4 regions of the Variovorax sp. UC122_21 genome follow, and region 2 is predicted to be linked to each of the others. Evidence: predicted binding sites of a transcription regulator. Region 2 holds the regulator's gene; each other region holds the start of a gene.

What was found. Region 2 encodes sigma-54, which starts transcription at its own class of promoters, with help from an activator protein. Its sites were predicted from a motif close to TGGCANGNAANCTGCTTT; they were not measured.
Region 1: a site for sigma-54 is predicted at 5,116-5,133, ahead of ACHMXE_RS21310 (ammonium transporter). Genes of this name have one in related genera too.
Region 3: a site for sigma-54 is predicted at 2,399-2,416, ahead of ACHMXE_RS22840 (DUF2126 domain-containing protein). Genes of this name have one in related genera too.
Region 4: a site for sigma-54 is predicted at 1,986-2,003, ahead of glnA (type I glutamate--ammonia ligase). Genes of this name have one in related genera too.

What each region holds. Positions count from the first base shown of each region.
Region 1 is NZ_CP172004.1:1,882,638-1,889,918, reverse strand. It holds gene ACHMXE_RS21345 (hypothetical protein) at 1-132, shown strand, start outside; gene ACHMXE_RS21340 (hypothetical protein) at 150-395, shown strand; gene ACHMXE_RS21335 (restriction endonuclease) at 442-1,056, shown strand; gene ACHMXE_RS21330 (hypothetical protein) at 1,053-1,187, shown strand; gene ACHMXE_RS21325 (succinylglutamate desuccinylase/aspartoacylase family protein) at 1,208-2,143, opposite strand; gene ACHMXE_RS21320 (GNAT family N-acetyltransferase) at 2,270-3,334, opposite strand; gene ACHMXE_RS21315 (hypothetical protein) at 3,479-3,820, shown strand; gene ACHMXE_RS21310 (ammonium transporter) at 3,843-5,045, opposite strand; gene ACHMXE_RS21305 (LytTR family DNA-binding domain-containing protein) at 5,250-6,218, opposite strand; gene ACHMXE_RS21300 (acyltransferase family protein) at 6,412-7,281, shown strand, end outside.
Region 2 is NZ_CP172004.1:5,807,133-5,814,413, forward strand. It holds gene ACHMXE_RS40050 (hybrid sensor histidine kinase/response regulator) at 1-320, shown strand, start outside; gene ACHMXE_RS40055 (cytochrome b) at 390-1,001, shown strand; gene ACHMXE_RS40060 (YceI family protein) at 998-1,582, shown strand; gene ACHMXE_RS40065 (YceI family protein) at 1,615-2,256, shown strand; gene ACHMXE_RS40070 (LysE family translocator) at 2,279-2,923, shown strand; partial or broken gene ACHMXE_RS40075 (phospholipase D family protein) at 2,933-4,532, opposite strand; gene ACHMXE_RS40080 (RNA polymerase factor sigma-54) at 4,543-6,132, opposite strand; gene lptB (LPS export ABC transporter ATP-binding protein) at 6,163-6,957, opposite strand; gene lptA (lipopolysaccharide transport periplasmic protein LptA) at 6,954-7,281, opposite strand, start outside.
Region 3 is NZ_CP172004.1:2,212,344-2,219,624, reverse strand. It holds gene ACHMXE_RS22845 (DNA internalization-related competence protein ComEC/Rec2) at 1-2,369, opposite strand, end outside; gene ACHMXE_RS22840 (DUF2126 domain-containing protein) at 2,491-6,018, shown strand; partial or broken gene ACHMXE_RS22835 (circularly permuted type 2 ATP-grasp protein) at 6,163-7,281, shown strand, end outside.
Region 4 is NZ_CP172004.1:4,360,270-4,367,550, forward strand. It holds gene ACHMXE_RS33230 (hypothetical protein) at 1-375, opposite strand, end outside; gene glnA (type I glutamate--ammonia ligase) at 524-1,939, opposite strand; gene ACHMXE_RS33240 (competence/damage-inducible protein A) at 2,087-2,887, opposite strand; gene ACHMXE_RS33245 (EI24 domain-containing protein) at 2,884-3,765, opposite strand; gene ACHMXE_RS33250 (sterol desaturase family protein) at 3,885-4,859, opposite strand; partial or broken gene ACHMXE_RS33255 (polysaccharide deacetylase family protein) at 4,870-5,692, opposite strand; gene ACHMXE_RS33260 (beta-propeller fold lactonase family protein) at 5,676-6,692, opposite strand; gene ACHMXE_RS33265 (16S rRNA pseudouridine(516) synthase) at 6,782-7,281, opposite strand, start outside.

The sequences.
Region 1 (7,281 bases), 2.7 Mb from region 2:
GCGGTCGGCGAGGCCTTCATGTGCGAGCACTGCAAGAAGCCGGTCGACACCACGCACGCGGCCTTCGTGAAGCAGTCGCTGTGCAACCACTGCTTCGAGAAGATTCCGGCGCGCAGTGCGCTGGCGGCTTGAGCGGCGAGGCAGCGCAGATGGCCCGATCCAAGCGCCAGGACCGACGCCGCGAGCGGGCGCGCCGGGAGTTGGCGGGCAAGGGCTGGACCGCGGTGCTCGTCGGCCTGCTGCTGCTGCTGGTCGTGCCGATGTTCCTGCGCGGGCCGATGCTGGCCGGCCTGGGGCGCGGCGCTTCGGCCCGCCGGCTGGGCGGCGCTCGCCATCGGCGCGGTGCTGCTGGCGCTCCACCATTTCACCGATCGGGCGGCCAAGGCGGCCGGTGAGTCCAAAGCGGATCCGGCCTCGGCCTCCCGCGCGCGGACCGAGCCCGTGCTCGACACCAGCGCCGCGTCGCCGCTCTACCCCCGGCGAGATGCCGGCAGCCAGACCGCGGCGACATGGAGCGCCGCCGTCTTCGCCGAGATCGAATGGCGGCGCTTCGAGGCGGTGTGCGAAGCGCTCTACGCGCAGGCGGGCTTCGCCACCCGAAGCCAGTCGCATGGCGCGGACGGCGGCGTCGACATCTGGCTGCAGTCCCAACACAGCGACCAGCCGCGCATCGTCCAGTGCAAGCACTGGCAGAACCGGCCGGTGGGCGTGAAGGAGCTGCGCGAATTCCTCGGCGTGATGACCTCGCACGGTCTGAAGAGCGGCACCTACGTCACGAGCTCGAGGTTCTCGAGCGATGCCATCGCCTTCGCCAAGGCCAACCGCATCCATATCCAGGACGGCGAGGCGCTGCTCAAGCTCATCGGCCAGCGCACGCCCGCGCAACAGGCGGCCTTGCTCGAGGTCGCCTACGAAGGCGAGTACTGGCGCCCGACCTGCGCCAGCTGCGGGACCAAGATGGTCGAACGCCACTCGGCGAAGAACGACGGCAGCTTCTGGGGCTGCGCGAACTATCCGCGCTGCCGAGGCAAGACGATTCCGAAGGCCCGCGCATGAGTTCCGAGGGGCTCCGCCTCGGCGATCGGCATGCGAACGAGAAAGCGGTGTTCAGCCTCTGCGACGACCCGCACTACTGGCACGCCGACTACGGCACGGTCAGCACGCCGCGGCATCTGCTCATCTGCTGAGCACCGGCCCGCGGTCCGGCTCAGATCGGCTGCGTCAGGTAAAGCGCCTCGCGCCCCACGATCACGCGCTGCGCGGGCATGAACACGGTGCAGTCGTCGACCGGCGCGCGGATCTCGTCGGGGCCGTTGGTGGCGATCAGTTCGCCCTTGGCGAAGGTCTCGAAGCCGATCAGCGGGCGCACGAAGGCGAAGTCCTCGCTCTGGATCACGTGCGTCTGCAGCAGCTTGAAGCGCCGTTGCGGCTCGGGCGCGGGCGCGGCCGGGTCCTTGTCGACCAGGCCGAAGTAGGCGAGGAAGTCGTAGGTGACGGCGGTCGCCAGGTCGGAGGCGGAGCGCAGGAAGTGCTGGCCGCACTCGACCACCATCGCCACGCCCTTTCCGTCGGGCCCGCCATGGCTGCCGTACTGGATCAGCGGCGTGCCCGAGCCCAGGCCGTCGGGCATCACGAGGTGCACGGGCGGCCGGCCGATGGCCATCGCCACCTTGGCGTTGCGCTCGAAGGACGGGTAGACCCAGAACGGCACCACCGGCTGGCTGGTGGAATGGATGTCGAGGATGTGGTCGGCCGCATCGACCACCGGCCGCAGGATGCGCGCGCGGCGCAGCTCGGGGCTGTCCTCGGTGCCGTCGAGCCACTCGGGCGACCAGATGCGGTTGAGGTTGTGGACGATCTGGCGGCTGTCGTAGGGCGCGGCCTCGGTGAAGGACTCGTAGGCGTCGATGTTCGCGAAGCTCACGGTGAGCGTGCCGATCTTCGGCCGCACGCCGTGGTCGAGCAGGTGCGTGGCGGCCGTCATGCCGCAGATCTCGTTGCCGTGCGTCAGGGCGTTGATCAGCACGTGCGGGCCGGGCTTGCCCGATTCGAAGCGGTGCACGTAGTCGACGCCGACATTGCCCTGGCGGTAGGCGGAGAGGTCGCGCGGGAGGACTTCGAGGGCGGGTGGGGATTGGGTCATGGTGGGGTGTGGCGGCTCGGGCGGGAACGGGGTCGCGCGAGTTTGCTACAGGCGGCGCGTTCGTGCTGGGCACCGGTTCCGGCCCGATACGCTTCAAATCTGAAGCGTATCGGCGCAATTTGCGCTTCAGGCCGCCAATTCGCCGCGCCGCGCCAGGCATTCCGCCAGCGCCTCGACCCCCAGCTGATAGACCCCTTGCCGCCGATGCACCTCGAACCCCAGCCGGCGGTTGATCGCGAGGATCGGCGCGTTGGCTTCCGAGTTGTAGGTCGCGACGGTGCGCAGTTCCGGATGCAGCGCGCGCACGCTCTCGAGCATCGCGGCCTTCACCGCCTTGGCCAGCGAGCGGCCGCGCCAGGCGCGCGCCACGCCGGTCAGGCGCTGGTGCAGGCGCTCGGGGGTGCGCGGGTCCCAGTGCGCCTCGCACATCGCGGCCAGCGTGCCGTCGGCGTCGACCAGCAGCACCAGGTGGTGCTCGCCGCCGCTGCGGTCGAGTTCGCGGTACCAGTTGGCGTAGCCGTCGAGCTCGTAGCGCGCGGGCGGCAGCTCGAGTTCGCCGAGCGGCATGTCGTTGAACAGGTCCGAGAACGGCGCCAGCAGTTGCGCGAGGCGCGCCATCGGCGTGCGACCGGGATGGATCTCGAAGCGCAGCGCGCCGCCGGCCGTGCCCTGCGCCTTCCAGCGCGCGAGCTCGGCCGCGTCGAGGCCGTCGATGCGCATGCGGTTCTCGACCACGCGGTGCTTGAGGACCGCGCCCGAGGCTTCAAGGAAGGCATGGCCCGGCGGGTAGAAGGTGTTCATCGTGGCGACGGTCTTGCCGTGCGCGCGCATGAAGGCCAGCAGCGGCACGAGCAGCCGGCTGCCGATGCCGCGGCGCCGGTGCGCGCCGAGCACGCCGAGCCAGGCCTCCGCGTGCAAGGCGAAGGGCTCGCTGTTCGGCGCGTCGGGCCGGCGCCGCCAGACGATGAGGTTGCCGACCAGGTCGTCGCCCTCGCGCGCGACGAAGCGCTCGGCCTCGTGGAAGGGCATGCGGCGCCGCGCGTCGTGCTCGAAATCGGCATCGGCCGACTGCGGCTCGCCGGGGTGCAGCTCCTCGTCGCGGATGCGCCGGTAGCGGTGGAAGCGCGCCCATTCGGACGCATCGTCCGCATGGACATCGAAGCGCCGGATCTCGATCGTGTCGTTCGCCATCTCCCGTCCTCCGTGTTCCTGCGGGGGGCGCGATTGTGCCGAAGCGCGGTCGCGTGGCGGGTGCGGGCGAACGCATCTTTGGCTTGGCCGAAGGTTGGCGCTTCGACAATGGCATTTCCGCCCCCTTCGACGAGGAGTTCGCACATGCCCTTCCCGCCGCTGTCCCGCCTGGTCCTGGCCGCCGCGGCCCTGCTCGCGCTCGCGGGCGTCGCCGCGCAGGAACCGAAGACCGACCCCGTCTACACGCGCGCGCGCCTGATGTCCTCGCACGAGGAGCCCGGCGGCAAGCTGTACCTGCACCTGAAGATCCCGCCGCGCTCGAAGATCCCGTTCACCACCCAGACCTTCAGGCTGGCCGACCGCAAGCTCGTGGCCGACATCGCCGACGGCACGCCGGTCGAGTTCGTCTCGCGCCGGCTCGAGGGCGAGAACACGGTGGTGTCGATCCGCGCGGTGGCCGAGTGCCCGCGCTTCCAGAAGTGCTGAGCCGCCCCCCGCCGCGAACCGTTCACCAGTTGACTTCGCGCTCCGGCGTCGCCGAGATGTGGTGGATCGAGAGGTCGGCGCCGTCGAATTCCTCTTCCTGCGACAGCCGCAGCCCGACGGTCTTCTTGAGCACGCCGTAGACCACGGCGCCGCCGAGCAGCGCCCAGACCACGCCCATGGCGGTGCCGATGAGTTGCGCGCCGAAGTTCACGCCGCCGAGGCCGCCCAGCGCCTGGGTGCCGAAGATGCCGGCCGCGATGCCGCCCCAGGTGCCGCACAGGCCGTGCAGCGGCCAGACGCCGAGCACGTCGTCGATCTTCCACTTGTTCTGCGTCAGCGTGAACATCGCGACGAAGATGGCGCCGGCCACGCCGCCCACCACCAGCGCGCCGATCGGGTGCATCAGGTCGGAGCCCGCGCACACCGCCACCAGCCCGGCCAGCGGGCCGTTGTAGACGAAGCCGGGGTCGTTCTTGCCCATGGCCAGCGCCACCAGCGTGCCGCCGACCATCGCCATCACGGAGTTGACGGCCACCAGGCCCGAGATCTTGTCGATGGTCTGCGCGCTCATCACGTTGAAGCCGAACCAGCCCACGCACAGCACCCAGGCGCCGAGCGCGAGGAAGGGGATGTTCGACGGCGGATGCGCGGCCAGCGAACCGTCGCCGCGGTAGCGGTTGCGCCGCGCACCCAGCAGCAGCACGGCCGGCAGCGCGAGCCAGCCGCCCACGGCATGCACCACCACCGAGCCCGCGAAGTCGTGGAATTCATGGCCCGTGACCGAGGCGATCCACTCCTGGACGCCGAAGTGCTTGTTCCAGGCGATGCCCTCGAAGAAGGGATAGACGAAGCCGACGATGACCGCGGTGGCGATCAGTTGCGGCCAGAACTTGGCGCGCTCGGCGATGCCGCCCGAGATGATGGCCGGGATGGCGGCCGCGAAGGTCAGCAGGAAGAAGAACTTCATCAGGTCGTAGCCGCTCCTGGCCGACAGCTCGGTGGCGCTGACGAAGAAGTGGGTGCCGTAGGCCACGCCGTAGCCGACGAGGAAGTAGACGATGGTCGAGACCGAGAAGTCGACCAGGATCTTCACAAGCGCATTGACCTGGTTCTTCTTGCGGACCGTGCCGAGTTCGAGGAAGGCGAATCCCGCATGCATGGCCAACACCATGATCGCGCCTAGAAGGATGAACAGCGCGTCTGCGCCCTGTTTGAGTGCGTCCATTGGAGCTTCTTGCTGGTTTTTGGATTGATTTGGTGCGCCGCACCTGAATTCAGCAGGACGGCGGGCCAATGAAGCAAAAATGGTGCCTGCAAGCTCGTCAATGGTGCGAAACGGGCCGAGATGGGGCCGAATGAGCCCGATGGGCAGGCGCGACGCACCGGAACGGATGCCGCCTGACGGTGCATGAAGCACCCGCGCGGCGGTTCAGGAGGCCGTCGCGCCGCGCAGGGCCTCGCGGTAGCGCCGGCTGCACGGCACGGTGCTGCCGTCGTGCATGTGCAGCCGGGCATCGCCGCCGTCGAGCGGCTCGATCTCGCGCAGCCGCGAGAGATTGACCGCGTGGCTGCGGTGCACGCGCACGAACAGCGCCGGATCGAGCTGGGTCAGGAAGTCGGTCAGCGTGGCGCGCAGCAGGTAGTCGTGGCCGTTGACGTGCAGGCCGACGTAGTTGCCCTCGGCCTGCAGCCAGTCGATGTCGCCGGCGGCGATCAGGAATTCGCGGCGCAGCTTGCGCACCAGGAAGCGCTCGGGACGCGCGGGCGCCGGCGGCGGCGCGGGTTCGGCGGGCGGCGGCGGCGCGTCCGCGGCCGGCGCTGGCTCGGCATCGGCCGGGCGTGGCGGCCCTTGCGGCCCTTCAGGCGCCTCGTCCGGCGCGTCGAGCACGCGCGCCTCGCCCTGCCAGCGCAGCATGAACATCCGGTAGGCCCAGATCCCGAACACGATCGAGACGTAGGCGCGCACGTCCTTCAGGTACTCGTAGCCCCATTGCGCGGCCCAGCCGCCGAACGCGTAGTGCTCGCCGGCCGCGGCATAGGCCAGCGAGCGCAGCGCGAACATCGCCATCACGTGGACCAGGCTGAACGCCACGCTGGCCGCGAGATGCCAGGCCAGGTAGCGCACCAGCCTGCCGGGCGCGAGCGAGGCCAGCGGCGAGAGCCGCCGCTCCAGCGCCACGATGGCCGGCACCAGCAGCAGCAGGACCAGATGGCTCGAGCCTTCCCAGACCACGATCTCCCAGGTTTCGCGCGGCACCGCGCGCGAGCGCGCGTCGACCATCGCCACCGTGGTGTTGAACAGCGCCTGCAGCGCCATCACGACGATCCAGAAGCCGACCTCGACGTAGCGGCGGATCGGTTCGTAGCGGTGGTAGAGGTCTTTGCGCGGGCCGGCCATGGCGGGCGATTGTCGCGATCCACGTGACGAATGGGGCGACAGGGGCGGCCCGGGGGACGGATTTCGCCCCCTGTTTCGTCCCACCGGGGCCACCGCTCGTCACAAAGCGCCCGCGATCCGTCCCCCGGCCGCGCCGTCGTCGCGCCGGGCCCGGACCATGGCCGCTCGTTCAGTCCCCGATCCAGGAGCCTTCATGCCCACCGACCGTTTTCCACGCAACCCCGTCCCGCCGGCCGCCGAAGCGCGCCGGCACGACATCGACGCCCTGCGCGCCCTCGCCTTCCTGCTCGTCATCGTCTATCACGTGGCGATGTACTACGTGGCCGACTGGCCCTGGCACCTCAAGAGCCCGCATGCGGCCGAGTGGCTGCAATGGCCGATGCGGCTGCTGAACCTCTGGCGCATGGACCTGGTGTTCCTGATCTCGGGCGTCTCGCTGGCCTTCCTGAGCCGCCACCAGGGCACGGCGGCGCTGCTGCGCGGCCGCGGGTTGCGGCTGATGCTGCCGCTGGCCTTCGGCATGGCGGTGGTCGTGCCGTACCAGGCCTACGCCGAGGGCGTGGCCCACGGCCTGGTGGCGCCGGGCTTCGGCGCCTTCCTCGCGCGCTACCTGCCGATGAGCCAGCCCTGGCCGAAAGGCGCCTTCGCGGGCGCCGAGTTCGGCATCACCTGGAACCACCTCTGGTACCTGCCGTACCTGTTCGTCTACACGGCCGCGGTGGCGCTCAGCTTGCCGCTGTGGCGCTCGGGCCCGGGCCAGGCGCTGCGCCGGGCCTTCAACGGGCTGCGCGGCGGCTGGCTGCTGCTGCTGCCGGCGCTGCCGCTCGCGGCCTTCACGCTGCTGCTGGCGCCGCACTACCCGCCGACCCACGACCTGGTGCGCGACCCCTTCCTGCACAGCATCTACTTCACCGTCTTCCTCTACGGCTACTGGATGGGCGCCGACAGCGGCATCTGGCGCGAGCTCGAGCGGCTGCGCCGCGTGTCGCTGGCGCTGGCCGTGGCGGTGGTCGGCGCCTACATCGCGGCGCGCACGCTGGGCGCCGGCCGCGTGCCCGACGAG
Region 2 (7,281 bases):
TGCAGTCGCTGCTGCGCCAGTGGGGCGCGCAGCCGCGCGTCTACGGCAGCGCCGCCGAGGCGCTGGCGCTGGCCGACCTGCAGGCGCTCGACCTCGCGCTGTGCGACATCCGGCTGCCGGGCGCGCTCGACGGCATCGCGCTCGCCACCCGGCTGCAGCAGCTCAAGCCCGCGCTGGCCATCTCGCTGGTGTCGGCCGACATCGACGAGGCCACGCAGCGGCTGGCCAACGAGCGCGGCTGGCATGCGCTGCGCAAGCCGGTGCAGCCGGCCGAGCTGCATGCGCTGCTGCGGCGCGCGCAGCAGGCGCCGCCGCGGTAGGAGCGGCGCCACCGGGCGCGGCGTTCCGAGCTATGCTGCGCGCCATCCCCGATGCCGGCCCGCCCGCCGATGCCCAGCGCCCCCTCCGCCCCGACCCTCGCCGAACTGAAGGCGGCCCGCTACACGCCGGTCGCGATCGGGCTGCACTGGCTGCTGGCGCTGCTGATCCTCGGCGCGCTCGCACTGGGCCTGTACATGACCGGCCTGCCGTTCTCGCCGCAGCGCGTGCGCCTCTACAGCTGGCACAAATGGACCGGCATCGCGATCCTGCTGCTGTCCGCCGCGCGCCTGCTGTGGCGCCTCGGCCATCCGCCGCCCACCTTGCCCGACTTCGTGCTGGCCGCCATGCCGCGCTGGCAGCGCACGGGCCGCACGATCAGCCATCGCCTGATGTACCTGCTGTTCTTCGCCGTGCCGCTGCTGGGCTGGGCCCAGAGTTCGGCGCTCGGCGTGCCGGTGGTGTGGTTCGGCGTGCTGCCGCTGCCCGATGTCGTGCCCGTGGACCGCGCGCTCGCCGAGCAGTGGCTGCAGCCGCTGCACCGGGCCGGCGCCTACCTGCTGGGTGCCGTCTCGGTGCTGCACGTCGCGGCCGTCGTCAAGCACCAGTGGATCGCGCGCGACGGCCTGCTGCGGCGCATGTGGCCCGGGCCGTCGTCGACTTCCAGGAAACCCAACGCATGACCTCGCTTCTTCACCGCTGGCCCGGCGCGCTGGCGCTCGCCACGCTCCTCCTTCCGGCGGCCCATGCCGAGCCGCCGCCCGCGCGGTTGGTGCCCGAGAAGAGCCAGATCGTGTTCGTGAGCAAGCAGATGGGCGTGCCGGTCGAGGGTTCGTTCAGGAAGTTCGACGCGCGCATCGCCTTCGATCCGAAGAAGCCCGAGGGCGGCAGCGTGGCGCTGCAGATCGACACCGCGAGCGCGGCCTTCGGCATTCCGATGACCGATGCCGAGCTGCCCAAGGCGCCGTGGTTCGATGCCGCGCATTTCCCGCAGGCCGGCTTCCAGACCATGGCCATCAAGGCGCTCGGCGACGGCCGCTTCGAGATGGCCGGCAAGCTCACGCTCAAGGGCATCGCCAGGCCGCTGACCGTGCCCGTGACGATCGCGCCGGGCTCCAACGGCCAGTCGGTGGCCAGCGGCAGCTTCGTGCTGCAGCGCATCGACTACAAGGTCGGCGACGGCGAATGGACCGACACCTCGGTGATCGCCAACGACGTGCAGGTGCGCTTCAAGCTCGTCGTCGACGGCCTCGGCGCGCCCTGACCCCCACACACTCCCCGCATGCAGCATTCGCCATGAAGAACAAGACACTGCCTTCCGCCGTCCTGCTGGGCTTCGCGCTCGCCGCGTCCGGCCTTGCCGCCGCGCAGGAATACACCGCCCCGGCCGTCGCGGCCAAGCCCGCGGGCGGCCCGGTCAAGGGCGCCAGCTACGTGGTCGACCCGACCCACACCTTCGTCATGTACGAGATGGGCCACTACGGCACCACCACCAACCGCGGCCGCTTCAGCACCAAGGACGGCTCGGTGCAGATCGATGCCGCCGGCACCAGCGGCAAGGTCGACATCACCATGGACATCAGCTCGATCAACACCGGCGTCGACCTGCTGAACCGGCACGTGCAGAGCAAGGACTTCTTCAACGTCGCCGAATTCCCCACCGGCCGCTTCGTCGCCGAGCGCATCGCCTTCAGCGGCGACAAGGTGGCCGAGGTGCCCGGCACGCTCACGCTGATGGGCCAGACCAAACCCGTCACGCTCAAGGCCGTGCGCTTCAACTGCTACCTGAGCCCGCTGATCAACCGCCAGGTCTGCGGCGGCGACTTCGAGACCACCGTCGAGCGCAGCGACTGGGGCATCACCTGGGGGCTGAACTTCGGCTTCGAGAACAAGGTGAAGCTGCTGGTGCAGGTCGAGGCGGTCAACGTGCAGCCATGAGTTCCGAAAGAGAGCACCTCCAATGATCGACACCACCCTTTCCCTGCTCGGCATCGCTGGCGCCATGGCCGTGGGCGCGATGAGCCCGGGCCCGAGCTTCGTGATGGTGGCGCGCACGGCCGTGGCCTCGCGCGCCGACGGCCTCGCGGCCGCGCTCGGCATGGGCGCGGGCGGGCTGGTGTTCGCGATCGCGGCGCTCGCGGGGCTGCAGGCCGCGTTCCTCGCGGTGCCGGCGCTCTACCTCGCGATCAAGGGTTTCGGCGGTGCCTACCTGGTCTACCTCGGCATCCGCATCTGGCGCGGCGCGCGGCAGCCGCTCGCGATGGCGCCGGAGGTGGGCACGCCCGCGGCATCGGGCGGCCGCGGCAAGCGCACCTTCCTGCTCGGGCTGGCCACGCAGGTCAGCAACCCGAAGACGGCCGTGGTCTACGCGAGCATCTTCGCGGCCTTCCTGCCGCGCGAGGTGCCGCTGGTGCTGGCGCTCGCGGTGCCGGCCGTCATCTTCTGCATCGAGACCGGCTGGTACGCCATCGTCGCGCTCGCGCTGTCGTCGGCGGCGCCGCGCTCGGCCTACCTGCGCTACAAGACCTGGATCGACCGCGCGGCCGGCGGCGTGATGGGGCTGCTGGGGCTGCGGCTGGTGTGGTCGGCGGTGCGCGGGACCTGAGGCCGGTTCCTAGAGCAGGCTTTCGGGCGTCAACGGCGCCAGCAGCTCGAGCATCGTGCGGTCCCAGAAGCCCGAGTCGGGCTCCTCGCTCAGCACCGTGGTCTTGCCCGCCTCCTCGCTGATCCACTCCAGCCGCGAGTCGCTGCCTTCGGCGAAACGCAACCGGTAGGCGCCCTGCTGCTTGAGCACCTCGAGCAGCTTCAGCGCCTGCTGCGCCATCTCGGGGCTGCGGATGAATAGGCCGATCTCGGTGTTGTGGACCTCGGAGCGCGGGTCGAAATTCATCGAGCCGACGAACAGGATGCGCCGGTCGATCACGGCCGACTTGGCATGCAGCCGGCCGACCGAGGTGCCGAACAGGCCCAGCCGCACGCTGCGACGCGTGCGGTTGGTGCTCAGTTCGTAGAGCTCGGCGCCCAGGCGCAGCATGTCGGGGCGGTAGCGGCGGTAGGCGGTGTGCACCAGCGGCTCGTCGGTGGCGGCGAGCGAGTTGGTCACCACGCTGATCTTCACGTCGCGCCGGCGGATTTCGTTCATCGCCTCGAGCCCCGCGGCGCCCGGGATCAGGTAGGGCGAGACGATGGTCACCTCGCTGCGCGCGCGGCGCATCTGCTCGACCACGTTGTAGCGCACGCTGTCGACATCGAGCAGCGGCACGCCGCCGTACGAGGCGGTCTTGCCGATCACGCGGTCGGGCGAATCGGCATAGGCCTCGGCCGTGGTCCAGATCAGGCCGAGCCGGCCGGCGTCGAGGTCCTCGGCGATCGGGCCGTAGCCCAGCAGGTCGTTGGGCGCGGGCTTCGGCGGCGGCGGCGTGGTGTCGGGGCCGGTGGCGGCCTCGAAGCGGCGCCGCAGTTCTTCGGCAGGCAGCGCGCTCGCCACCACCGACTCGACGGGCCGCACGTAGGGGCTGTTCCAGTACTGGTCGAACAGGCTGCCCAGGCGCGGGATCAGCGCGCCGGTCACGAAGGTGTCGAGGTCGATGAAGTTCTCGCCCGCGGTGCGCCGGAAGTACTGGTTGCCGATGTTGCGCCCGCCCGCCACCGCCATCGCGCCATCGGCGATGAACAGCTTGTTGTGCATGCGCCGGTTGACGCGGTTGAAGTCGAACAGCGAGGCACCGAAGCGCGCGAGCAGGCTGCCGCGGCCGGCCGGGAAGGGGTTGAACAGGCGCAGCTCGACGTTGGGCGTGGCCGCGAAGCCGCGCAGCAGCTCGTCCTCGCCCGAGGTGTAGAGGTCGTCCATCAGCACCGCGCACCCGCACGCCGCGCTGCGCGGCGTCGCGCAGGGTGCGCAGCAGGTAGCGGCCGGTCTCGTCGTTCTCAATCTGGTAGTACTGGACGTCGAGCGTGCGCTGGGCGCGGCGCGCGAGCTGGATGCGGGTGTCGAAGGCGAAGTCGCCGCCGGGCATGAGGCGAAAGCCGCTGAGGTCGGGATCGGGCTGCGCGGCCAGCGCGATGCGGCCGAGCGCGGTGTCCTTCGACACGGCGATGGCCTGGGTGGGCGCGCGCGGGGCCTGGTCGGGCAAGCTCGCGCAGCCGGCGGCCAGCAGCGTGGCCGCGAGGGCGAACATCCAGAGCCCACAGCGCGACAGCAGGCGTCGGGCCATCGGCGGCTTTCTACAGGGCCTTGCGCAGGTTGGCGGGCGCGATGCGCAGCGCCTCGCGGTACTTGGCCACCGTGCGGCGCGCGCACTCGATGCCCTGCTCCTTGAGCATCTCGGAGATCTGGCTGTCCGACAGCGGCTTCTTCACGCTCTCCGAACCGACGAACTGCTTGATCAGCGCGCGCACCGCGGTGCTCGAGGCATTGCCGCCGGTCTCGGTGCCCAGCGCCGAGCCGAAGAAGTACTTGAGCTCGACCGTGCCGAAGGGCGTGGACATGTACTTGGCGGTGGTCACGCGCGAGATGGTGGATTCGTGCAGTCCGAGCTCGTCGGCGATCTCGCGCAGCACCAGCGGGCGCATCGCGAGCTCGCCGTGCACGAAGTAGCTCTTCTGCCGCTCGACGATGGCGTTGCTCACGCGCAGGATGGTGTCGAAGCGCTGCTGGATGTTCTTGATGAACCAGCGCGCCTCCTGCAGCCGCTGCGACAGCGCCTGGCTGCCCTCGCCCTTGTGCGACTTGAGCGCGCCGGCGTAGATGTCGTGCACGCGCAGCCGCGGCATCACCTCGGGGTTGAGCATGACGCGGAACTTCACATTGGTGCCGCGGCCGGTCTTGGTCACGATCACGTCGGGAATGACGATGTTGCGCTCGACGTCGACGAAGCGGCGGCCGGGCTTGGGCTCCAGGCGCGCGATGATCTGCAGCGCCGAGCGCACCAGCTCCTCGTTGGTTCGCGTGAGCGTGGCCAGGCGCTTGAAATCGCGCCGCGCGAGCAGCTCCATCGGCTGCTTGCAGATGGCCAGCGCGGTCTTGCGCACCAGCTCCTCGTCCTCGGTCTCGTCCTCGTCGGCCAGCGCGCGCAGCTGGATCGCGAGGCATTCGCCGAGGTCGCGCGCGCCCACGCCCGCGGGCTCCAGGCTCTGCAGCAGGCCCAGCGCGACCTGGAAGTGGTGCACCAGTTCGTCGAACTGGTCGTTGTCGTCGCCCGCGAGGCCCGAGGCCAGCGCAGGCAGCGAATCCTCGAGGTAGCCGTCGTCGTTGAGCGACTCGATCAAAAAGCGCAGCGCGGCGCTGTCGTTCTCGTTGAGCCGCAGGCTCAGCGCCTGGCGGTGCAGGAAGGACTGCAGCGATTCCTGGCTGCGCGCGAGCTCGGTGGCATCGGCGCGCTCGTCGTCGCCGGTGCTGCTGTTGTTGCGCGCGGGCGCGTCGCTGCCCCATTCGCTGTCGTCGGGCGCCATGTCGACGGTGCCGTCGCCTTCCCAGTCGGGCTCGCGCTCGGGCGAGTCGAGGGCCGGCTCGGCCTCGGACGACGAGGCGGTCTCGGTGGACGTGGTCGAGGTCGAGGGCGCGGCGCTCGCGTAGTCGCTCTCGGCCTCGCGCTCGGTGTCCTCGCGCGGCGCCGGCGTGTCGGCGGCGTCGAGGCCGAATTCCTCGCGCGCGGCTTCCTCGGCGGTGCGCTCGAGGAAGGGGTTCTCGTCGAGCATCTGCTCGACCTCCTGGCTCAGTTCGAGCGTGGAGAGCTGCAGCAGCCGGATCGACTGCTGCAGCTGAGGTGTCAGCGCGAGATGCTGCGAAACGCGCAGCGACAAGCCTTGTTTCATGCCCTCAGCAAATGACTGGCGCGAGCTTCATCACATCCGGAAGTGCTCGCCCAGGTAGACCCGGCGCACTTCGGCGTTGTCGACGATCTCCGAGGGCGTGCCCTGTGCCAGCACATGGCCGTCGCTGATGATGAAAGCGTGATCGCAGATGCCCAGCGTCTCGCGCACGTTGTGGTCGGTGATGAGCACGCCGATGCCGCGCTCCTTCAGGAAACTGATGATGCGCTGGATCTCGATCACCGCGATCGGGTCGATGCCGGCGAAGGGTTCGTCGAGCAGGATGAAGCGCGGCTGGGTGGCCAGCGCGCGCGCGATCTCGACGCGGCGGCGTTCGCCGCCCGACAGCGCGAGCGCGGGCGAATCGCGCAGGTGGTCGACGCGCAGGTCGGCCAGCAGCTCCGACAGGCGCTCTTCCATGCGCGGCTTCGACAGCGCCTGCAGCCGGCCGTTGGCATCGGGTTCGCGCTGCAGCTCGAGCACCGCGCGCACGTTCTCCTCGACCGTGAGCTTGCGGAAGATCGAGGCCTCCTGCGGCAGGTAGCTCAGGCCCATGCGCGCGCGGCGGTGGATCGGCATGTGGGCGATCGGCTCGCCGTCGATGGAGATCTCGCCCGCATCGGCGCGCACCAGCCCGACGATCATGTAGAACGAGGTGGTCTTGCCGGCGCCGTTGGGCCCGAGCAGTCCGACGACTTCGCCCTTCTGCACGTCGAGCGAGACGTCCTTGACCACCTTGCGGCTGCCATAGCTCTTCTGCAGGCCGCGCGCGACGAGGCGGCTGCCCGGCACGCCGTTGGCTTCCTGGGTTCCGGCGGCTTCGATCACTTGCGTTCTTCCGCTTCGCCGCTGAGCGTGGTGCTCGGGCGCAGGCCGGCGCCCGGGGCCGGCGTGGGCGTCGGCGCCGCGGGACGGCGCGTGGCCGGGGCCGAGGCACCGGGTGCCGCGGGCGCGGCCGACTTCGGCGTGAGGATGGCCTTGACGCGGCCGCCGCCGCCCGGCGCCGACACGCCGGCGTTCGGCGGCACGGTCGAGCCGTTGACGGTGTAGGTGTCGTTGCCCTGGTCGTAGACGATCAGCGCGCCGCTGCTCTCGTCGTTGGGCGTGGCGCCGACCAGGCGGCGCATGACGGCGCGGCGGATGAACTTGACG
Region 3 (7,281 bases), 3.0 Mb from region 2:
CCGCAGCGCACGTTCTCGACCAGCCGCACGTCGCGCTCGGCATGGCGCGCCACCACCTCGGGCACCGGGTGGCCGAAGCGGTTGCGGTAGCCGGCCTGGACCAGGCCGATGCGCGGGCGCACCGCGTCGAGGAAGGCGGCGCTCGAGGAGGTCTTGCTGCCGTGATGCGGCACCAGCAGCACGTCGGCGCGCAGCCGTTCGGGCAGGCGCTCGAGCAGCGCGGCCTCCTGCAGCCGCTCGATGTCGCCGGCCAGCAGCGCGGTCGCGCGGCCGTTGCCGATGCGCAGCACGCACGAGATGGCATTGGGCCGCGTGAAGAACAGGTAGTCGCCGGCCTGCGGATGCAGCAGCTCGAAATCCACGCCGTCCCAGGTCCAGCGCTGGCCCGCCTCGCAGCGCCGCGCGGGGCGCTGCGACTGCAGCGGGTGCCCAGCCTCGATCGAACTCAGCAAGCCGGCGCGCGGATGCGTCGCGAGCACGGCGCTCGCGCCGCCCGTGTGGTCGCTGTCGCGGTGGCTCAGCACCAGCAGGTCGAGCCGCTCGCCCAGGGCGCGCAGCAGCGGCACCAGCACGCGCTGGCCGGCGTCGCTCTCGAGGCTGTAACGCGGGCCGCTGTCGTAGAGCAGGCTGTGGTTCGCGGTGCGCACCAGCACCGCGTTGCCCTGGCCGACGTCGGCCGCGAGCAGTTCGAACTCGCCGAGGGCAGGACGCGCCGGCTGCCACAGCAGCACCGGCAGCAGCAGCGGCAGGCCCAGCGCGCGCAGCGACCACGGCAGCCGCATCGCCACCAGCACGCCGCCCGCCACGCCGCAGGCCGCCAGCCACGTCGGCGGCGCGGCCATCGAGACGCTGGCGAATGGCAGCGCCGCGAGCCACGACAGCAGCAGCCCCAGGGCCCACACCGCGCGCGCCGCGAGGTCCCACAGCGGCGCGGCGACGTTGCCGAGCATCGCCAGCGGCGTGATCACCAGCGTGACCCAGGGGATCGCGACCAGGTTGGCCACCAGCCCGACCAGCGACACCTGCTGGAACAGCAGCAGGCTCAGGGGCGTGAGCGCGAGCGTGATCGTCCACTGCTCGCGCAGCAGCCGCCACAGCCGTGCGCGCAGGCCCGCTCGCGTGTCGCCGGGCAGCCCCGCGTCGGTGGCGAACAGCACGCCCACCGCCACGAAGCTGAGCCAGAAACCGGCCTGCGTCAGGGCCCAGGGATCGAGCGCGACCACCACCGCCGCGGTCAGCAGCCAGCCGTGCGGCCAGGGCCAGCGCCGCCCGGTGAGGCGCAGCAGCGCGACGGTCGCGAGCATCCAGACCGTGCGCTGCGACGGCACGCCCCAGCCGCTGAACAGCGCATAGAGCGTGGCCAGCAGCACGCCGCCCACGAGCGCCGCGCGCTGCGCCGGCAGCCGCAGCATCAGCGGCGGACTGCGGCGCCAGAGCGCGCCGACGACGTGCGCGGCGAGCCACGCGAACAGGGTCACGTGCAGGCCCGAGATCGACATCAGGTGGGCCACGCCGGTGGCGCGGAAGACGTCCCAGCCCTCGCGGTCGATCGCGCCCTGGTCGCCCGTGACCAGCGCGGCGATCACGCCCGCGCCGAAGCGCTCGGGCACGCGTTCGAAGATGGCGTCGCGCACGGCCTCGCGTGCGCGTTCGATCGGATGCCGTCCCGTGGGGCCCAGCCGCGCGGGCGCCTCGTCGCGCGCGCCGATGCGCACATGGCCGCTGGCGCGCAGGCCCTGCTCCCACATCCACAGCTCGCTGTCGAAGCCGTGCGGATTGCGATGGCCGTGCGGCGCCTTGAGGCGCACGGTCAGGCGCCAGCGTTCGCCGGCATGCACCGGGCTCTCGGGCCAGGGCGCGGGCGCGGATGAATCGGCGGGGCCATCCCAGAGGCTGGCGCCCTCGGCATACCAGCCGAGCGCGATGCGGTCGGGCACCGCGGGCGATCCGGTGCTCGCAGGGTCGGCCCAGCGCGCGGACTCGACGGCGAAGCGGAAGCGCGTGCCGGCCTCGCCACGCTGCGGCATCTGCGACACGACGCCCACAAGCTGCAGGTCGCGGCCCTCGAGCGCGGGATCGAGCGCGCCGGCTGCATAGACCGTGGCGCGTGCGCCCGCGAGCCCCGCGCCGATCGCCGCGCCGGCCAGCGCGGCGCAGGTCCAGGCGATCCACGCACGACGCGGCACGTGCCACGCCACCCGAAGACCCGCGATGCCCGCGAGCAGTCCACCCGCGTAGACCATGCCGTCCCACAGCTGCGGCTGCCGCAGCTGCAACGCCACGCCCGCGAGCGCTGCCGCGAGCGCGACGAAGGCGCAGCGCGCGCGCACGAAGGCATCGGATGCGCCTCGCTCCCCCTTGGCGACCATGATGCAAACCCTCCCCCAACGACGCTCCGTGGCGCGCTAATTGCTTTGTCTTCTGGGCTAGTATGCGTCTCACCAGAGACATCTTTTCGATGCAATCTGCCAGTACTGCACACAAAAACGCATGTCCATCCACGCCGCGCTCCACCACGTCACCCACTACAAATACGACCGCCTGGTGCAACTCGGCCCGCAGGTCGTCCGGCTCCGGCCGGCGCCGCATTGCCGCAGCAACGTCATCTCGTACTCGTTGCGCGTCGAACCGGCGGAGCACTTCGTCAACTGGATGCAGGACCCGTTCGCCAACTACCAGGCGCGGCTCGTGTTCCCCGAGAAGACGCGCGAATTCAAGGTCACGGTCGACCTCGTGGTCGAGATGGCGGTCTACAACCCCTTCGACTTCTTCCTCGAGCCGCAGGCCGAGAACTTCCCGTTCAAGTACACGCCCTCGCAGGCCGAGGAGCTCGCGCCCTATCTCGTCACCGAGGAACCCACGCCGCTGCTCGCGGCCTACCTCGACAAGATCGACCGCAAGGAACAGCGCACCATCGACTTCCTGGTCGGCATCAACCAGCAGGTGCAGCAGGACGTCAACTACCTGATCCGCATGGAGCCCGGCGTGCAGACGCCGGAAGAAACGCTCACCAACGGCAGCGGTTCCTGCCGCGACTCGGGCTGGCTGCTGGTGCAGCTGCTGCGCCACTGCGGCCTGGCCGCGCGCTTCGTCTCGGGCTACCTGATCCAGCTCACGCCCGACGTGAAGGCGCTCGACGGCCCGAGCGGCACCACGGTCGACTTCACCGACCTGCACGCCTGGTGCGAGGTGTTCCTGCCGGGCGCCGGATGGATCGGCCTCGATGCCACCTCGGGGCTTCTGGCCGGCGAGGGCCACATCCCGCTGGCCTGCACGCCCACGCCCTCGAGCGCGGCGCCCATCGAGGGCGGCGTCGACGAGTCGAAGGTCGAGTTCGGCCATGACATGAAGGTCACGCGCATCTACGAATCGCCGCGCGTGACCAAGCCCTACACCGAGGAGCAATGGGCCGAGGTGCTGGCGCTGGGCGACGCGGTCGACACGCGGCTCAAGGCCGGCGACGTGCGCCTCACGATGGGCGGCGAGCCCACCTACGTGGCCACCAGCGACCGCGACGCGCCCGAGTGGAACACCGACGCGCTCGGCCCCACCAAGCGCGGCTATGCCACCGAGCTGGTCCACAAGCTGCGCGCCGAATACGGCCACGGCGGCTTCCTGCACTTCGGCCAGGGCAAGTGGTACCCGGGCGAGCAGCTGCCGCGCTGGGCGCTGTCGATCTTCTGGCGCGCCGACGGCCAGACGCTGTGGCACGACCCCGAGCTGTTCGCCGACGAACGCTTCCCGACCCACTACACCAGCGAGGACGCGCGCCGCTTCACCAGCCTGCTGGCGCGCAAGCTCGGCCTGACCGACCGCTACGTGCAGCCGGGCTTCGAGGACATCTACTACTACCTCTGGCGCGAACGCCGCCTGCCGGTCAACGTCGACCCCTTCGACTCCAAGCTCGACGACGAACTCGAACGCGTGCGCCTGCGCCGCGTGTTCACGCAGAAGCTCGACGCGGTGATCGGCTACATGCTGCCGATCGAGCCCGGCAACGCGAACCGCGACGCGCCCGCGCTCGAGGGCCCGGCCTGGAAGACCGGCCCCTGGTTCCTGCGCGACGACCGGCTCTACCTGATCCCCGGCGATTCGCCAATGGGCTACCGCCTGCCGCTCGACTCCCAACCCTGGGCCAGCAAGGGCGACTACCCCTACCTGATCGAGCGCGACCCGACCGCGGCGCGCGACGCGCTGCCGAGCGCGGCCGACTACCGTGCGCGCTACACCGTGGGCGCGACCGGCGGCACCGGTGCCGACCTGGGCGCCGTACCCTATGCCTTCGGCACGCCCGCGGCCGTGCCCGCCGCGCTGCGCATGCAGGGGCCGGGGACCGGCACCGGTGAAGGCCCGGGCGACGGCAATGCTGCCGATTCCGATGCCGACGCCACCTTCGACACCGCCGCCACGCGCCAGCCGCTGCGCGGCGAGTCGGCTCACTGGGTCACGCGCACCGCGCTGTGCGTCGAGGTGCGCGACCCGCGCCGCGCCAACGGCCCGGCGGCCGAGAAGAAGGGCAGCGCCTCGGGCGTGCTCTACGTCTTCATGCCGCCGCTGGCACGCCTCGAGGACTACCTGGACCTGGTCGCCGCCGTCGAAGCCACCGCGCGCGAACTCGGCGTGCGCATCGTGATGGAAGGCTATCCGCCGCCGCGCGATCCGCGCCTGAAGATGCTGCAGGTCACGCCCGACCCCGGCGTGATCGAGGTCAACATCCATCCGGCCCACAACTGGAAGGAACTGGTCGACCACACCGAATTCCTCTACCAGGCCGCGTTCGAGACCCGGCTGTCGGCCGAGAAGTTCATGACCGACGGCCGCCACACCGGCACCGGCGGCGGCAACCACTTCGTGATGGGCGGCGCCACGCCGGCCGACAGCCCCTTCCTGCGCCGGCCCGAGCTGCTGGCCAGCCTGCTGCTGTACTGGCACAACCATCCCTCGCTGAGCTACCTGTTCTCGGGCATGTTCATCGGCCCGACCAGCCAGGCGCCGCGCGTGGACGAAGCGCGCAACGACCAGGTCTACGAGCTCGAGATCGCGCTCAAGGAGATCGCGAAGAACCGCGAGCTCTACGGCCAGCACATGCCGGCCTGGCTGGTCGACCGCACGCTGCGCAACATCCTGATCGACGTCTCGGGCAACACGCACCGCAGCGAGTTCTGCATCGACAAGCTCTACTCGCCCGACTCCAGCACCGGCCGCCTCGGCCTGCTCGAGCTGCGCGCCTTCGAGATGCCGCCGCATGCGCGCATGAGCATCGCGCAGCAGCTGCTGATCCGCGCGCTGGTGGCGCGCTTCTGGGACGAACCCTACAAGGCGCCCGTCACGCGCTGGGGCACCGAGCTGCACGACCGCTTCCTGCTGCCGACCTTCGTCAGGATGGACTTCGACGACGTCATCAGCGAGATGCGCCAGGCCGGCTTCGCCTTCGATCCCGACTGGTTCGCGCCGCACTTCGAGTTCCGCTTCCCGCTCGTGGGCCAGGTGCAGGCGATGGGCGTCGAGCTCTCGCTGCGCAACGCGCTCGAGCCCTGGCACGTGATGGGCGAGGAAGGCTCGGCCGGCGGCACGGTGCGCTACGTCGATTCCTCGCTCGAGCGCATCGAGGTGCGCGTGACCGGCCTCAACGAGAGCCGCCACGTGGTCACCGTCAACGGCCGCGTGCTGCCGCTGCAGCCCACGGGCGTGGCCGGCGAGTTCGTGGCCGGCGTGCGCTACAAGGCCTGGAACCCGCCCTCGGCGCTGCATCCGAGCATCAAGGCCCATGCGCCGCTGACGGTGGACCTGGTCGACACCTGGATGAAGCGTTCGCTGGGCGGCTGCCAGTACTTCGTGGCCCATCCGGGCGGACGCAACTACGAGACCTTCCCGGTCAATGCCTACGAGGCCGAGAGCCGGCGCATGTCGCGCTTCACGCGCACCGGCCACACGCCGGGGCTGATGCGCACGCCGGCCGCCACCATCGAGGTGCCCGGCAGCCGCGAATTCCCGTTCACGCTCGACCTGCGGCGCTGAGCGGCGCCCATGGCCCGCCCCCCGGCAACGGGGCGCGGGCCGGGCCGCCGGGTGTGTCGTCCCGCCCACACGGATGGCTGCAGCGGGCATTTCGCACGCCATCGCCGGCGGGCCCGGTGACAGCGATGTGACAATCCCAACCCTGTGGAACCCCTCAACGAATCCCTGTTCGACGCCCAGGCGCTGGATTTTCCGGCCGCCCTGGCGTCGGCGCTCGCCCCGGCCGCCCTGCCCGGCCACTTCGACGAGCTGCGCGGCATCGCGACGCCCGAGGCACCCGCACGGCCCGCCGCGGGGCCGGTAGCGCCCACGGGGCCGCACCTGCACGACGCGACGGCGGGCAGCCAAAGCCAATCCCAGACACAGGGCGGCCAGACCCAGGCGCCATCCGCGGCCCAGCGCGCCCCCACCGCCGACACCGCCGACACCGCCGCGCCGGCCCCCGCCGCCGGCGACAAGCCCCCGCTGCTGCCGCCCTGGCATGCCTTCTTCGAACAGCTCGGCCCCGACGGCTTCGTCGACCTGCCGCGGCGCGCGGTCAGCCTGGAGCGCCAGATCCGCGACAACGGCGTCACCTACAACGTCTACGCCGACGCCACCCACGGCCCGCAACGGCCCTGGTCGCTCGACCTGTTCCCGCTGATCGTCTCGCCCGAGAGCTGGGCGCAGATCGAGACCGGCGTGCTGCAGCGCATGCGCGTGCTCGACCGCGTGATGGCCGACGTCTACGGCCCGCAGCGCCTGCTGGCCGAAGGCCTGCTGCCGCCGGCGCTGGTGCGCGGCCATCCGGGCTACCTGCGCGCGCTGCACGGCGTGAAGCCGCCGGGCGACACCTGGCTGCACATCGCGGCCTTCGACCTCGCGCGCGGCCCCGACGGCAACTGGTGGGTGGTGTCGCAGCGCACCCAGGCGCCCTCGGGCCTGGGCTACCTGCTCGAGAACCGGCTCGCCATCACGCGCCAGTTCCCGCAGGCCTTCGAGGCGCTGCACGTGCAGCGGCTGGCCGCCACCTACAGCGCCATGATGGACGGCCTGCAGCGCATGTGCCCGGCCGGCGTGCCGCCGCACATCGCGCTGCTCACGCCCGGTCCCTACAACGAGACCTACTTCGAGCACGCCTACCTCGCGCGCTACCTGGGCGTCACGCTGGTCGAGGGCAACGACCTCACGGTGCGCGACCAGCGCCTGTACCTCAAGACGCTGCAGGGCCTGCGCCCGGTGCACGGGCTCATCAAGCGGCTCGACGACCAGTTCCTCGATCCG
Region 4 (7,281 bases), 1.4 Mb from region 2:
GCCCTGCTTCTCGGGCTCGCCGTTGTTGTATTCCTTCTGCAGCTCGGCCTGGCGCGATTCGGCCTTGCGCAGTTCGGACTCGAGCACCGAGCGCGCCTCGCCGTCGCGCGCGCGCTGGTCGGCGCCCTCGACGCGCGGGCTGCCGGCCGGCGAGCGGGACGCGGAAGTCGAGCCCGCGGCACCGCCGAGCGCGGCGCGCGAGGCGCCCTGCACGACGGTGACGTTGCCGCCCTCCATCACCTTGCAGCCGCGCTGCTGCGCGACGGTGGCGTTGTTGGTGTATTCGTTCCCGCAACGCCAGACGCGCTCCTGCGCGAGCGCCGGCAGGGCGAACAGGGAGGCGGTCAGCAGGAGAAGTGGTGCGGCGGTCTTCATGGGATCTTGGGGGCCTCGAGGGTCCGGGAGAGCGCGAAAAGGCGCATTTTCATGCAATTCGACGCCTCCGATGCCAGGATGTTCCGGCCCCGATGAAAAGGACGGCCGAGGCCGTCCTTTCGTGTTACTCCGAGCGGGGAAACCGCGATCAGAGCGAGTAGTACATGTCGAATTCGACCGGGTGCGTGGCCATGCGGAAGCGCGTCACTTCCTGCATCTTCAGCTCGATGTACGCGTCGATGTAGGCATCGGTGAACACGCCGCCCTTGGTCAGGAACGCACGGTCCTTGTCCAGGTATTCCAGGGCCTGGTCGAGGCTGTGGCAGACGGTCGGGATCAGCGCGTCTTCTTCCGGCGGCAGATGGTAGAGGTCCTTGCTCGCGGCTTCGCCCGGGTGGATCTTGTTTTCCACGCCGTCGAGACCGGCCATCAGCAGCGCGGCGAAACCGAGGTACGGGTTCATCAGCGGATCGGGGAAGCGCGCTTCGACGCGGCGGCCCTTCGGGTTCGCCACGAACGGGATGCGGATCGAGGCCGAGCGGTTCTTGGCCGAGTAGGCCAGCTTCACCGGGGCTTCGAAGCCGGGCACCAGGCGCTTGTAGCTGTTGGTGCCGGGGTTCGTGATGGCGTTCAGGGCACGGGCGTGCTTGATGATGCCGCCGATGTAGTGCAGCGCGAAGTCCGAGAGACCTGCGTAGCCGTCGCCGGCGAACAGGTTCTTGCCGTCCTTCCAGACCGACTGGTGCACGTGCATGCCCGAGCCGTTGTCGCCGACGATGGGCTTGGGCATGAAGGTGGCGGTCTTGCCGTAGGCGTGGGCCACGTTGTGGATCACGTACTTCTGCAGCTGGACCCAGTCGGCGCGCTGGATCAGCGTGCTGAACTTGGTGCCGAGTTCCATCTGGCCGGCGTTGGCCACTTCATGGTGATGCACTTCGACCGGGATGCCCAGCGATTCGAGCACCAGGCACATTTCCGAACGCATGTCCTGGAAGCTGTCGACCGGGGGAACCGGGAAGTAGCCGCCCTTGACCGCGGGACGGTGGCCGGTGTTGCCGTGCTCGTATTCCTTGTCGGTGTTCCACGAGGCTTCTTCGGAATCGATCTTCACGAAGCAGCCCGACATGTCGTTCTTCCAGCGCACGCCGTCGAACACGAAGAATTCGGGTTCCGGACCGAAGTAGGCCGTGTCGCCCAGGCCCGAAGCCTTCATGTAGGCTTCGGCGCGCTTGGCCAGCGAACGGGGATCGCGCTCGTACGGCTTGCCGTCGGTCGGGTCGATCACGTCGCAGGTCAGGATCATCGTGGTCTCTTCGAAGAAGGGATCGATGTTGGCGGTGTTCGGGTCGGGCATGAGCTGCATGTCCGAGGCTTCGATCCCCTTCCAGCCGGCGATGGACGAGCCGTCGAACGCGTGGCCCGAGCTGAACTTGTCTTCGTCGAAGTGCGACACGGGCACGGTCACGTGTTGTTCTTTACCGCGGGTGTCGGTGAAACGGAAGTCGACGAACTTGACCTCGTTTTCCTTCACGAGCTTCATGACGTCGGCGACGGTCTTTGCCATCAATTTCTCCTGAGTTGGATGGGTGGTTGGGAATACAGGGATGCGGGATGCAGTTTCTGTGCCATTGTCGCCTGCGATCAACAGCCGTCGGCGGGCACTTTGGAGGCCTGAAACTCGGCCGAATTCACCAAATTGGTGCCATCGAAATCAACGCACCAATTCTGGGCCAAGTTGCGCATTAAAAGTGTGCAGACCTTCGATGAGCTGGCCATAGGCCGCGTCGAGCAGTTCCGGGTCGCCCTTGACGCCGAGCTCGATATGACGGCCGTACTGGGGGTGATCGACGCTCGGCAGGCTGAAAACCTTGATGCGCGCATGGCGTGCCTCGATCGCCTGCATCAGGGGCGTGAGGGTGGCTTCCATGGCACCGAAAACGATCACGGACTTCTCCATGACCCGGCTCTGGACGAAAAGATCGGCATAACGGGTGTCGAGCACCGACTCGATCATCGGCCAGGCCATGACCGGGAAACCGGGCACGAAATGGACGTCGTCGACGCTGAAGCCCGGGATCTTGTTGTAGGGGTTGGCGATGATCCGGGCGCCCTCGGGAAACACGCCCATGTTGAGCCGGTGGATGTTGTCGGGCCGGTCGGGCTCGTAGGCCACGCCCTGCTCGCGCGCCGTGTCCTGCATGCGCTCGCGGATCAGCAGCTCGGCCTCGGGATGCAGCGCCAGCGGCACGCCCAGCGCCTTGGCGGCGCACTGGCGGGTGTGGTCGTCGGGCGTGGCGCCGATGCCGCCGGTCGAGAAGACGACGTCGCCCGAGGCAAAGGCGCGCGCCAGCGCGGCGGTGATGCGCTCGGGTACGTCGCCCACGTATTCGGCCCAGCCCAGTTGCAGGCCGCGCGCCGCGAGCAGCTCGATCACCTTGGGCATGTGCTTGTCGAGGCGCTTGCCCGAAAGGATCTCGTCGCCGACGACGATCAGGCCGAATTCACGGGTCATGGGGATTTCCATTGGGAGAGAACGGCCTGGTCGGCCTCGATGGCGGCGGCGTCGCCCGGGATGGCGGCCGCCGCGGCGGCTGCGCGCTGGCCGCGCAGCTGCGCCAGCGCATCGAGGCAGTAGTGGCCGAACCACAGGGCCGAGAAGGCGAAGACCAGGGTGTAGATCCAGATCGCGAGCGGCACCAGCACGAAGAAGGCGGCCGCGAACAGCAGGCCCGAGGCCCAGACGATGCTCGGCGCCGCGCCCAGGTAGCCGCAGAGCACGCCGATGCACAACAGCGGCAGCCGGTGCGCGCGCAGCAAGGTGGCGCGCTCCTCGGCGCTCGCATGCTCGGCCAGCGCGTCGAAGCTCATCACGCGGTAGGTGAGCCAGCCCCAGATCAGCGGCGGCAGGATCAGCACCAGCGGGGGAATCAGCCACAGCGGCATCGAGACCACGAGCGCGAGCAGCGCCAGCACGGTCAGGCCGATGGAACGCGCCACGCTGCCGAAGAAGGAGGCGCCCTTCTTGCGCTCGAGCGAGGGAAAGCGGCGCTCGGCCACCAGCCGCGTGAGCGCGGGCGCCATGAAGCCGGCCACGATCACCAGCGCCAGCACCACGATCAGCGGCGTGGCGGCGAACACCACCACCAGCGGCGCCAGCATCGAGGTGACATCGCCCGAGAACAGCCGCCCGATCCAGCTCCAGAAGCTCGCCAGCAGCGGCCAGGATTCGAGCGCCCCGCGCGTCCACGTGACCGCGGCATCCCAATAGAAGTAGCCGAAGACGGCGGCCAGCACCACCATCAGGCCCAGCGGCAGCAACGACAGCACGATCACGCGCGGCAGCATGCAATAGGCCACCGCGCGCCAGAAGGAGTCGAGGAGCAGGCGCATCGGGCGGGAGGATAACCCGGCGCGCCCCGCGCGGCCGTGAAGCCAGAGCCGGCGGCCGGGCGATTCGCCGGTTCGCGCGCACGCCGCGCGCGGGTGAGGCAGCTGGAGAGAAGCCGCGCTCAACCGCGCCCGACCATGCGTTTCAGCCCCAGCCACTGCTGGGCCCAGAAACCCTGGCCGTAGTCGCGCAGCTTGCCCGCGGCATCGGGTTCGACCTGGTCGCGCACGCCGGTCGGGTCGTAGCGGTTCTCGAAGTTGGCGGTACCGAACATCATGTCCCACCAGGGCAGCAGCACGCCGAAGTTGTGGCCGCCGAGCGTACTCTTGCCGTGCGATTCGTGGCCCAGCCCGATGCTGTGGTGCAGCCGGTGGAAGCGCGGGCTGATCCACAGCCGCTCGCCGAGGGCGCCGAAGCTCAGGCGCAGGTTGGCGTGCTGCAGGCTTTCGCTCAACTGGGTGAAGGCGACGAAGGCGATGAACTGGCCGGGCGCCACGCCGATCAGCTGCGCCACGATCACGATCAGGGTATCGTGCAGGATGTCGTCGAGCAGGTGGTTGCGGTCGTCGCTCCACATGGTCATCTGGCGCTGCGAGTGATGCAGCGAATGCAGCCCCCACCACCAGTTGAACTGGTGCTGGCCGCGGTGGATCCAGTAGCCGACGAAGTCGAGCACCACGAGGTAGATCGCGAACGCGACCACCGGCACGTCGGTCACGCCGGGCCAGAGTTCGTCGAGGTGCAAGGTGCCCCAGCCGGCCGCGCGCAGGCTGCCCATGAGGTCGTCGAACACCGGCTGCAGCGTGAAGAACATCGCGAGCCGGAACAGGCCCAGCCGGTGGATCAGCGTGTAGAGCATGTCGATGCGGATCGCGCGCCGGTCGATCACCGGCTCCACGGCACGCCAGCGCTGCAGCGGGCCGATCAGCGCGATCAGCACCACGATCTGGATCAGGCCGACCAGCAGCCAGCCGGTGGCGTCGAAGGCGTCCTCGGTCCAGCCGCCGAGGCCGATCGCGTAGACGAAAGGCTGCACGACGGTTTCGAAGAACCAGCCCTGCAGCGAGGAGAAGAGATCCGTCAGCCAGTCGATCACGGGAACCGCCTCAGGGGTGCGATGCGATCCAGGCGCGGTAGTCGGGATGCTGGCGCAGCGTCTGGAAGCAGAAGCCCTTGGCCTTCAGGCCGACGATCAGCGGCTCGAGGTTCGCCGGCGCCCACGGATCCTTGCGCGACCAGATGCCCAGGTGCGCGAGCAGGATGTCGCCGGGGCGGATGGTGTCGAGTGCCTGCGTGAGCAGCTTCTCGTTGCTGAACTTCTCGCTCGGCAGCTCGTCGCCGAGAAAGCCCGCCGGCGCCCAGCCCACGTGCGCATAGCCGCAGTCGCGCGCGGCGGCCAGCAGCTTGGGCGAGGTCTTGCCGCCAGGGGCGCGGTACAGCGGCAGCGGCTTCTTGCCGGTGATCAGCTCGAGCCGCTCGGACGCCTTGCGGATGTTGGCGCAGTACTCGGCCGCGCTCCAGGTGAATTCGCGCCCGGCCAACGCGCCCGCCGAGGGCTTGACGCGGAAGCTCGGCGTCACGCCCTTGAGGTCGCCGCGCCAGTAGACGTGGTCGTAGGTGTGCGAGCCGAATTCATGGCCCTCGGCCGCCCTCGCCTTCCACCAGGCGGCCCAGTGGTTGTCGAGGCTGTCGCCCTCGGTCTCGGGTGCGCTCGGCGGCGGCAAAGAAGGTGACGTGCACCTGCTGGCGCTTGAGCACCTCGGCCACCAGCGGCGCGATGCCCATGTGGCCGGTGTCGAAGGTCAGGTAGACGGGTTTCTCGCAGCTCGCCGGCGCCTGGGCCCAGGCCGCGGGCATCGCGATGGCGGTGGCCAGCAGCGCGGTGAGCCCCGTGGCCGTACGCCGGCGCAGCTTAGAGGCGCTTCGCATGATCGAGCGTCCAGACGCCGTGCGGCGAACGGCCGACATTCACCTGCCGCACCACCTTGCCGCTGGCCAGGTCGACCACGCTGAGCTTCTTGGCCCAGCGCGAGGTCACGTAGAGGGTCTTGCCGTCGGCCGACACGTCCATGCAGTCCGGGCCGCCGGGCACCGGGTAGGTGTCGGTGACCTTGAGCGTGGCGAGGTCGATGCGGCTGATGGAATTGGCCACCCGGTTGCTCACGAACACGCTCTTGCCGTCGCCGGCCGAGCGGAAGGCGTGCGCGCCCTTGCCGGTCGGGATCTTGCCCACCAGCTTCGGCTGCGCGCCCGCCACGTCGAACACCTGCACGCCGTCGCTGCCGGTCAGGCCCACGAGCAGCGTCTTGTCGTTGTGCACGCCGTAGATGTCGGCCGGCATCGGACCGGTGGCCATGCGCCAGCGGACGGTCTGCGTCGGCAGGTCGACGGCGATCAGCTCGTCGCTGTCCTGCATCGTGACGTAGGCGATGGTGCTGGTGTTGTCGATCCAGATGTGGCTGGGCGTCTTGCCGGTGGCGATGCGCTTGGCGAGCTTCAGGTCCTTGCCGTCCCAGCGGTAGATGTCGACGTGGTTGAGCCGGTTGGCCGCGGTCACGAACCACTTCATGTCGCGCGAGAACTGCAGCTGGTAGGGGTCGATGATCCCGTAGACCACGCGCTGGACCTCGGCCGTGCGCGGATTCACGAAAGTCAGCGAGTCGCCGGCCGAGTTCGCCACGATGACCGACTTCTCGTCGGGCGTCATGTAGATGTGGTGCGGCTCCTTGCCGGTCGCGATGCGCTGCTTCTCGGTCCAGTCGAGCGGATTGATCACGCTGACGCTGGCGTCGAGCGAGTTGAGCACGAAGATCGGCGGAGGTTCTGGCGGGGCTGCGGAGGCGGCGACGGGAGCCATGAAGGCGATCGCGCTGGTCAGGCAGGCAAGCAGCAGGGCCGCGGCGCGGCCGGTCGGGGCAGGAAGACGCAAGGGAAGTTCCGGAAAAGGGCTTCGAATGTTAACGATCCGAACCGACCGCTGGCTGACCGCCAGCCGCCGAAAAGGCGGTCGGTCGGAAGTTATTTCGTCGGCGCGCGCAGGGCGGCGACCTCGTCGGCCGCCAGCCAGCGCCACTGGCCGGGCGCGAGGTCGGCCGGCAGCGCCACCGTGCCGATGCGCGAGCGGTGCAGCGCCTCGACGCGGTTGCCCACCGCGGCCAGCATGCGCTTGACCTGGTGGTACTTGCCCTCGGTCAGCGTGAGCCGCAGGTGCAGCGGGCTGTCGGACTCGCAGGCGGCCGCGCGCACCGGCTTCGGATCGTCGTCGAGCACCACGCCGGCCAGCAGGCGGGCGATCTGTTTGTCGTCGATCGGGTGCTTGGCCGTCACTTCGTAGACCTTGGGCACGTGGTGCTTGGGCGAGCCCATCTTGTGGATGAACTGGCCGTCGTCGGTCAGGAGCAGCAGGCCGGTGGTGTCCTGGTCGAGCCGGCCGATGGCCTGCACGCCCTGCACCGCGCCCTTGTTGGGCCGCAGCCGCAGCGGCGACGGCAGCAGCGTGTAGATGCTCGGGTAGGTCG